DNA from 2 places in the Sphingomonas sp. HMP9 genome. Region 1 is predicted to be linked to the other one. Evidence: riboswitches for the same ligand, from Rfam matches in the RefSeq annotation. Region 1 holds a riboswitch; the other holds the start of a gene.

Region 1 (4,438 bases):
GGGCGGCAGCGCGGGCGGACTGCTGATGGGCGGCGTCGCGAACATGGCGCCGGCGGACTACAAGCTGATCATCGCACAGGTGCCGTTCGTCGATGTCGTTACGACGATGCTCGACGCGTCGATCCCGCTGACGACGTTCGAGTACGACGAATGGGGCAACCCCGCGCAGAAGGCGTCGTACGATTACATACTGAGCTATTCGCCCTACGACAACGTCGCTGCGAAGGCGTATCCGGCGCTCTATGTCGGCACCGGGCTGTGGGACAGCCAGGTGCAATATTACGAGCCGACCAAATGGGTGGCGAAGCTGCGCGAACTGAAGACCGACACGAACCCGCTGCTGTTCCGGGTCAACATGGAGGCTGGGCATGGCGGAAAGTCGGGCCGCTTCGAACGCTATCGCCAGAATGCCGAATGGCAGGCGTTCATGCTGCAACAACTTGGCCTGACGAAATAGCACGCCCGTTGGCACGCGATCGAAAGCAGGGTACCGATCGCGCGGGACGCGGCTTCGAGCCGTTTCCCGTGATCGCGTCGGTGCCCGGAAGGGCTTGATTGGGAATGCGGTGCGGACGGTTCGCCGTCCTATGCCGCGGCTGTCCCTGCAACTGTAAGCGGCGAGCGAAGCGCACGAGCCCTTTTCGCGAGGGCAGCCACTGGGCCGAAGAGCCTGGGAAGGCGTGGGTGCCGAGCGTTGACCCGCGAGCCAGGAGACCTGCCGGCGTCTGGTCGCTCTTGTCCCGGTCCAGGGGGTGGCCGAGGCACGGTGAACGCCGTCTGAGCGACGACCTTGTGGCGGGGGCCGCATCGGCGTCGTGCGTCGGTCGCTCATGGCGTCCGGTCGTCGCACGGCCCGGCCGTTCGCGGCAGGCCCCGGTCCTCGTCGGACGCCGGGGAGTTCTGCATGACGACTGTCACGATCGAGAAACCGGCGACGCTCGATAAACCCAGGCGACTGTCGACGCGCAAACGCATCGGCTGGATGTTCGCAGCCCTTGTCGTGGCCAACATCGCCGCCTGGGGCTGGGCGTTCTCACTTTTTAATGCGCAGCCGCTGATGCTCGGCACCGCGTTGCTCGCTTGGGGGCTGGGTTTGCGCCACGCAGTCGATGCGGATCACATCGCCGCGATCGACAACGTGACGCGCAAGCTGATGCAGGACGGCCAGCGCCCGATCGCGGTCGGCTTCTGGTTCGCGATCGGCCATTCGGGGATCGTGCTGATCGCCGCGGTCGCGATCGCGCTCACCGCCAGCGCGCTGGCGCAGTTCGAGGCGTTCAAGCAAGTCGGCGGCGTGGTCGCCACCGTCATTTCGGCGGTGTTCCTGTTCACGATCGCGGCGATGAACCTCGTCATCCTGCGCTCCGTGTGGCGGACGTTCGGCCATGTCCGCGGCGGCGGCGTCTATGTCGAGGAAGACCTCGATCTGCTGCTCGGCAACCGCGGGCTGCTCGCGCGCCTGTTCCGGCCGATGTTCCGGCTCGTCACGCGCAGCTGGCATATGGCCCCGCTCGGGTTCCTGTTCGGGCTAGGCTTCGACACCGCAACCGAGGTCGCGATCCTCGGCCTGTCCGCGAGCCAGGCGGCGGACGGTCTGTCGATCGGCACCATCCTCGTGCTCCCGATTCTCTTCGCGACGGGCATGGCACTGGTCGACACGGCGGACGGCGTCGTCATGCTCGGCGCGTATGAATGGGCGTTCGTGAAGCCGATCCGCAAGCTCTACTACAACATCACGATCACGCTGATCTCGGCGATCGTCGCGATCGCGATCGGCGGGATCGAGACGCTGGCACTGCTGGGCGCGAAGCTTGGCTTGACCGGCGGCACCTGGGACGTGGCGACCGCGCTCGGCGAGAACTTCAACGGCCTTGGCTTTGCGATCATCGGCCTGTTCGTGCTGTGCTGGGTGCTGAGCTTCGCGATCTACCGCTGGAAACGCTTCGACGAGATCGAGGTCGTGCACGGATGACGAGTGCACCCCGTCATCATGGGCTTGACCCAGGATCCAGAGCCACAGGCGACAGCGTCCGTCAATCTGGATCCTGACTTTCATCAGGATGAGGGGACCGAGCGAGTTGGCACGCCAAAGATATTCCTCTAACCCACCCTCGAGGCTCGGTTTCACCGAACCTCGACAGATCGCGCCGGTGCCCTTCGGGGCTTGAATGGGAATGCGGTGCGGGAGGTATCCTCCCAATGCCGCGGCTGTCCCTGCAACTGTAAGCGGTGAGCGAGACGCACAAGCCCTTCGCGAGGGGGCAGCCACTGGGTGCAAACCTGGGAAGGCGTATGTCGAGCTTTGACCCGTGAGCCAGGAGACCTGCCAGCGCAACGGTCGCTCTTGCCTTGATCCAGGGGATGGTCGCGGCACGGTACTCCGTCTGAGCGACGAACGCGTGCGGCCGAAAGGTCGTGCGTGCCCGCGTATGCTCGAAGGAGAACAACAATGTCGGACCGTTCGCCAACCCTGGCAAAAGTCCCCGTCACCATCGTTACCGGCTTCCTGGGCGCCGGCAAGACCACGCTGATCAGCCACCTGATCCGCAACGCGAACGGTCGCCGTCTCGCGGTCGTCGTCAACGAATTCGGAACGCTCGGCATCGACGGCGACATTCTCAAGGGCTGCGCAATCCCCGATTGCCCGGCCGAGAACGTGGTCGAGCTGGCGAACGGCTGTATCTGCTGCACGGTAGCTGACGACTTCATTCCGACCGTCGAGACTCTGCTCGCGCTCGACCCGCGCCCCGATCACATCCTGATCGAAACGTCCGGCCTCGCGCTCCCCAAGCCGCTGCTGAAAGCGTTCGATTGGCCGGCGATCCGCTCGCGCATCACCGTCGACGGCGTCATCGCGCTTGCCGATGCGGAGGCGGTCGCCGCCGGACGGTTCGCGCCCGACGTCGCCGCGCTCGATGCGCAGCGCGCCGCCGATCCGAGCGTCGATCACGAGACGCCTCTGTCCGAAGTGTTCGAGGACCAGCTCGCGTGCGCCGATCTCGTCCTGCTCACTAAGGTCGATCTCGCCGGTCCCGAGGGCGTCGCCAAGGCGCGCGCGGTCATCGCCGCCGAGTCCGCCCGCCCGCTCCCGGTGATCGACCTGACCGACGGCATCATCGACCCGCGCGTGATCCTGGGCCTGAACGCCGCCGCCGAGGACGACATCGCCAGTCGCCCATCACATCACGACGGCGAAGACGATCACGAGCATGACGATTTCGACAGCGTCGTCGTCGCGCTCGGCGAGATCGCCCATCCTGCCGAACTTGCCGCCAGGATCGAAGCGCTCGCCCGCAGCGCCGACATCCTGCGCGTGAAGGGATACGCCGCGGTCGCCGGCAAGCCGATGCGCCTGCTCGTCCAGGCGGTCGGCGCGCGGGTCCGGACGCAGTATGACCGCCCGTGGCGCGCCGACGAACCCCGCCGCACGCAGCTGGTGATCATCGCCGAGCATGACCGCATCGACGAGGCCCGAATTAAGGCCGCGCTGGACGCCTGAGGCCCGCGATGCACGTCGTCTTCCGCGAGACCCACGGGCTGGAGGAAAGCGCGGTCCCACAGGACCTCGCCCAATCTGCCGCAGACCTCGTCGTCCTATCCTTTTCCGACGGCGACCTCGGCGCATTCGCTGCAGGCTGGAGACGTGCGGCCGCGGCCGGAGGCCGGTTGCCCTCGCTGCGCCTGGCAAACCTGACCGCGCTTCAGCACCCGCTCTCGGTCGACACCTATGTCGAGCAGACGCTGGCCGGTGCGAAGGGCATCCTGATCCGACTGATCGGCGGGCGCTCCTATTGGAGCTACGGCCTGCAACAGGTCGAGACTCTCGCGCGCGAGAAGGGCATTGCGCTTGCAGTCCTTGCCGCCGATGGTCGGATCGACGCGCGCCTCGATGCCGCCTCGACGATCTTGCTTTCGACGCTCCGCCGGCTGGCGCACCTCTGCGACACAGGTGGCGCGGTTGCGGCGCAAGCGGCCCTCGCGCAGTTCGCGCTGGCTGCCGGTTGCTATGCCGGCCCCGTGACCGGCGTCCGCGCGATCGCCGACGTCGGCGGCTGGCAACCGCATGACGGCGTGACCTGTCCCGCCGCGTTCGCGCTCAACGCGGACCGCCCCCGCATCCTGATCGTCTTCTACCGCTCCTACCTCACCGCCGCCGACCTGCACCCGATCGAAGCTCTTCACGCCGAACTGACCGCGCGGGGCTTCGACGCCATCGGCCTGTTCGCGCCGTCTTTGAAAGCGCCCGACGCAGCCGGCTGGCTGACCCGCTGGGTTGAAACCCTGGAGCCCGCCGCGATCGTCAATGCCACCGCCTTTTCGGCACGCGGCGCCACCGACACCACACCCCTCGACGGCGCCGACGTGCCCGTGTTCCAGATCGCGCTCGCCACCTCCGACCGCGCCGCCTGGGCGGGCGCGACGCGCGGCTTGTCGCCCG
Region 2 (4,438 bases), 170 kb from region 1:
AGGATGAGTCCTGCGAACAGGCCGCAGGGCCCTGCGCCAACGACCACCGGGCGCGGGCCGGTATAGCTCGGGCCGCCCTTGGTGACGAAGCGATACCCGGTGTCGGGGGTGCGCTGGACGTGGCGATCCTTGCGGAAGCGGGTGAGGACAGTGTCCTCGTTCTTCAGCGTGACGTCGACCGAATAGACGAGTTGGATGTCCATTTTGTCGCGCGCGTCGTGCGCGCGCCGCGCGATCGTGTAGCGGATCAGGTCGCGCGGCGTCACGCGCAGCCGGTCGCGGATCGCGGCGGGGAGCGCCTCGTCGGCGTGGTTGAGCGGCAGCTTGAGGTCGGTGATGCGGAGCATGAGGCACGCTCTAGCGCCGCGCGGCGCGATCCGCCATCGGGGAGCGGGAGAGGACATGATCATGCGGACCGATGACGAGCAGAATGCCAAGAGCGCCAAGCGCAAGGAGGTCCATGACCGGATCGTCGCGACCAAGACGATCGAGAAGGGGCTGATCATCGTCCACACGGGCAAGGGCAAGGGCAAGTCGACCGCCGCCTTCGGCATGGCGGTGCGGATGATCGGGCACGGCCGGAAAGTCGGCGTCGTCCAGTTCGTCAAGGGCGCGATGGCGACGGGCGAGAAGGCGGTCTTCGACGCGTTTCCCGTGCTGTGCGAATTCAAGCCGATGGGCGAGGGGTTCACCTGGGATACGCAGGATCGCGCGCGCGACATCGCGGTGGCGCGCGAGGCGTGGGACGAGGTCAAGCGCATGATCGCGGATCCGTCGTATGCCATGGTCGTGGCGGACGAGCTGAACATCGTGTTGCGGTATGAGTATCTGCCCGTCGACGAGGTTCTCGCGGTGTTGGCGGCCAAGCCCGAGATGACGCATGTCGTGGTGACTGGGCGGAACGCGCCGGATGCGTTGATCGAGATGGCGGACCTGGTGACCGAGATGACGCAGGTGAAGCATCCGTTCCGGTCGGGCGTGAAGGCGCAGCTGGGGGTGGAGTTCTAGGGGCGCGCCGCGATCGTCGACGTCCGTCATCCGTCCTCCGTCATCCTGACGAAAGTCAGGATCCAGAGCCAAAGAGGGTAGCGCTCGTTACCCTGGATCCTGACTTTCGTCAGGATGACGGGGGTGGGTGGGACATGCTGGCGCGTGTCCTAAGGATACTGCCCGTGTCTTGCGTCGCCTCTTCCGCCCGCGTATCGCTCGACCCGCGACAGGTTTTCCCGAGGCGGCAACGCTGAGGGGAATGAAAATGGGAACGGGAAACACCCGGCTGCCCCTGCAACTGTACGCGGCGAGCCATCGTGCCACATGCCATTGGGATACTCCCGAGAAGGCGGCGCGGACGGCGTTGACCCGCGAGCCAGGAGACCTGCCTGTCGCGGTCGTCTTTCGTCCGGCCAGGGTGCGCCGAACGGACGGGTAACACCCCGAGCGACGACATCGCTTCGTGTCGCGCAAAGGCTGGAGGCGTGCGCCTTTTGCCCTTCGCGTGGTGCGGGACCGACTGTCCGAAGGGGTTCCTATGCCAATAGTGATATGTTTTGAGATCATCCGGGAACGGACATGCTGAAGCCGGTCGAGGACGGCGTCGCGGTGGTCGCGTGCAACACGTGCCGCCATTCCGCCGACGCGCGCGACGACGGTGACGGCGTGCGCGGCGGCGCCCGGCTGGTCAGCGCGTTGAAGGCCGTGCAGGCGACCGATCCGGCATATGCCGGGGTCGCGGTGCAGGAGATGCCGTGCCTGTTCGCGTGCCAGGATTTCTGCACGATCCACCTGCGCGCGCCTGCCAAGGTCGGCTATGTGCTCGGCCGGTTCGAGGCTACCGAGGATGCTGCGCGGGCGATCCTCGATTACGCGAAGCTCTACGGCGAGAGCGCATTCGGCCAGGTGCCGTTCAAGCAATGGCCGCAGGGTGTGAAAGGGCATTTCATCACGCGGACTCCGCCGGAGGGGTTCCTGGTCGAATGACCGCGTTTGCGACACCCGCCGCGTTTCTGGCGGCGTTGCGCGGATTGCCGCGGGCCGACGCGGCGGCGCGGTCCGCCGCGATCGCCCGGCAGGGGGATCTGACGAAGCCGCCGGGGTCGCTCGGGCGGCTGGAGGATATCGCGGTGTTCATGGCTGGCTGGCAGGGCAACCCGCTGCCCCGGCTCGATCGCGGCAGTGCTGTGGTGTTCGCTGGCAATCACGGCATCGTCGCGCGCGGCGTGAGTGCGTTTCCGGCCTCCGTCACAGCCCAGATGGTCGCCAATTTTCAGGCGGGCGGCGCGGCGATCAACGCACTGTCGCGCGCCGCGGGGCTCGACCTCAAGATCGTTTCGCTAGATCTCGACCAGCCGACGGCGGACTTCACGCAAGCCCCGGCGATGTCGGAGGACGAGTGCCTCGCGGCGATCAACGCGGGCGCGGCGGCAGTCGCCGATGCGCCGGATCTGGTCGTCCTCGGCGAAATGGGAATCGGCAACTCGACCACTGCCGCCGCGCTGTGTCTGGCGAGCTTCGGCGGGTCGGCACGCGACTGGGTCGGGCCGGGCACTGGCGTCGATGACGAGGGTATTGCGCGGAAGATCGCGGTCGTCGACGAGGGGCTCGCGCTGCACCGCGACGGGCTGGGCACGCCGTTCGAGATCCTGCGGCGGCTCGGCGGACGCGAGCTGGCGGCGATCGCGGGCGCGGTGCTTGCCGCGCGGTTGGCGGGTGTGCCGGTGATGCTCGACGGGTTCATCTGTTGTGCAGCGGTCGCGCCGTTGGCGGCAGCGTGCCCCGACATCCTCGCGCATTGCCTGGCGGGACACGTCTCGGCCGAGCCGGGACACCAGCGCCTGCTGGAGCACATGGCCCTCGCTCCATTGCTGTCGCTCGGGATGCGGCTGGGCGAGGGTAGCGGCGCTGCGACCGCGACGTTGCTTGTCCGCGCCGCATTGGCGGTGCACGCCGAGATGGCGACCTTCGCCGAGGCAGGCGTTTCCGCGGCGTGAGCGCGCACATGCTGTATCTGATGCGGCACGGTGCGCCGGCGGTGGCGGGGCGGCTCCTCGGGCGAACCGACGATCCGGCGACCGAGGCGGGGATCGCAGCCTGTTTAGCGCGGGCCAGCGGGCTTGAGATCGACCGGATCGAGGCATCCGACCTGATCCGCGCGCGCGGCTGTGCGCAGGCCATCGGCGAGCTGCGAGGCGTTGCGGTCGAGACCGATCCACGTTGGCGGGAACTGGATTTCGGCGCGTGGGACGGGCTGGCCCCGGCGGCAATCGACCCAACCCGACTGGCCGCCTTCTACGACGATCCGGACGCCGCGCCGCCCCCCGACGGCGAGCGCTGGTCCGCGTTGCAGGCCCGTGTCGCGCAGGCCCTTGCCGCTGTGCCGCCAAGATCGACGTTGGTCGTAACGCACGGTGGCACGATCCGCGCGGCACTCGCGGCGTTGTGCGGGTTCGATCGGCGGCAGATATGGGCATTCGACCTCCCTTATGCTGCGCTTGTCTCGCTACGGATCTGGCCGGGCCCGACGCGGACCGTGCAGATCGTCGGGCTGGCGACGTGAGACGGCTGATCGTCGCGTTCGGGTTCCTCACTCGCTTGCCGATGCCGCGCGTCGATAGCGGCGCCGAGGATTTCGCCGCGGCGATCCGTTTCTATCCCGTCGTCGGCCTGGCGATCGGCGCGATCGTCGCAGTCGCCGGCTGGCTGGGCGCGCTGGTCGATCCGTGGACAGGCGCCTGTGCCGCGCTACTGGTGTGGATCGCGGTCACCGGTGCGCTGCATCTCGACGGTCTCGCCGATCTCGCCGACGGGCTCGGCGCGGCACATGGCGATCGGACGCGGCTGCTCGCGGTCATGGCCGATCCGCATATCGGCAGCTTCGGCGTCGTCGCGATCGTAGGGCAGATGCTCGCCAAGCTCGTGCTGTTGCATGCGATCGGACCGCACTGGCCCCTGATCCTCGTACCGTTCGCCGCGAGGATGGGGCCGCTACTCTGGTCGAAGCTGTTGCCGCCACTCCGGCCCGGTGGCCTCGGCGCAGCGGTCGCCGGCGCGGTCCGCCCTCGCGACCTGCTCGGGTGGGGCCTGCTACTCGCGCTCGCTGCCGTCGCAGTACCGGCGCTGCTTGCCCTTCCGCTCGTAGCGGTGGCCGTCGCGGCATGGTTGCGGCGGACGCTCGGTGGGGTGACTGGCGACGCGCATGGTGCCGGGATCGAGATCGTCGAAACCGGGTTGTTAGTCGCGCTCGCGGTGGCCCGCGCGCTCGCTTAGCGCTAGCAGCGCGTCCAAGTCGACATGCCGCTCGAGCGTCGCGGCGATCGCATCCAGCGCGTCATCGATCGAGGCCGCATGATCGGGCCCGCTGCCCGCGACACCCAACCGGGCCAGCCACGCCGCGCGCTGCTCCGCAAGCGCGAGCAGACCGTGGACATAGCTGCCCGACACC

What was found. Region 1 has a riboswitch for cobalamin ahead of cobW (cobalamin biosynthesis protein CobW). Riboswitches for the same ligand answer to the same signal wherever they lie in the genome.
Region 2: it holds a riboswitch for cobalamin, as region 1 does, so the genes downstream of both, HMP09_RS04475 (DUF1636 domain-containing protein) here and cobW (cobalamin biosynthesis protein CobW) in region 1, are expected to answer to the same signal.

What each region holds. Positions count from the first base shown of each region.
Region 1 covers NZ_AP022673.1:853,830-858,267, reverse strand. The annotation lists gene HMP09_RS03720 (S9 family peptidase) at 1-457, shown strand, start outside; cobalamin riboswitch at 519-737, shown strand; gene HMP09_RS03715 (HoxN/HupN/NixA family nickel/cobalt transporter) at 905-1,972, shown strand; cobalamin riboswitch at 2,132-2,345, shown strand; gene cobW (cobalamin biosynthesis protein CobW) at 2,450-3,499, shown strand; gene cobN (cobaltochelatase subunit CobN) at 3,508-4,438, shown strand, end outside.
Region 2 covers NZ_AP022673.1:1,027,242-1,031,679, reverse strand. The annotation lists gene HMP09_RS04485 (NAD(P)/FAD-dependent oxidoreductase) at 1-347, opposite strand, end outside; gene cobO (cob(I)yrinic acid a,c-diamide adenosyltransferase) at 403-1,008, shown strand; cobalamin riboswitch at 1,202-1,397, shown strand; gene HMP09_RS04475 (DUF1636 domain-containing protein) at 1,570-1,977, shown strand; gene cobT (nicotinate-nucleotide--dimethylbenzimidazole phosphoribosyltransferase) at 1,974-2,987, shown strand; gene HMP09_RS04465 (histidine phosphatase family protein) at 2,984-3,553, shown strand; gene cobS (adenosylcobinamide-GDP ribazoletransferase) at 3,550-4,263, shown strand; gene HMP09_RS04455 (cobyric acid synthase) at 4,228-4,438, opposite strand, start outside.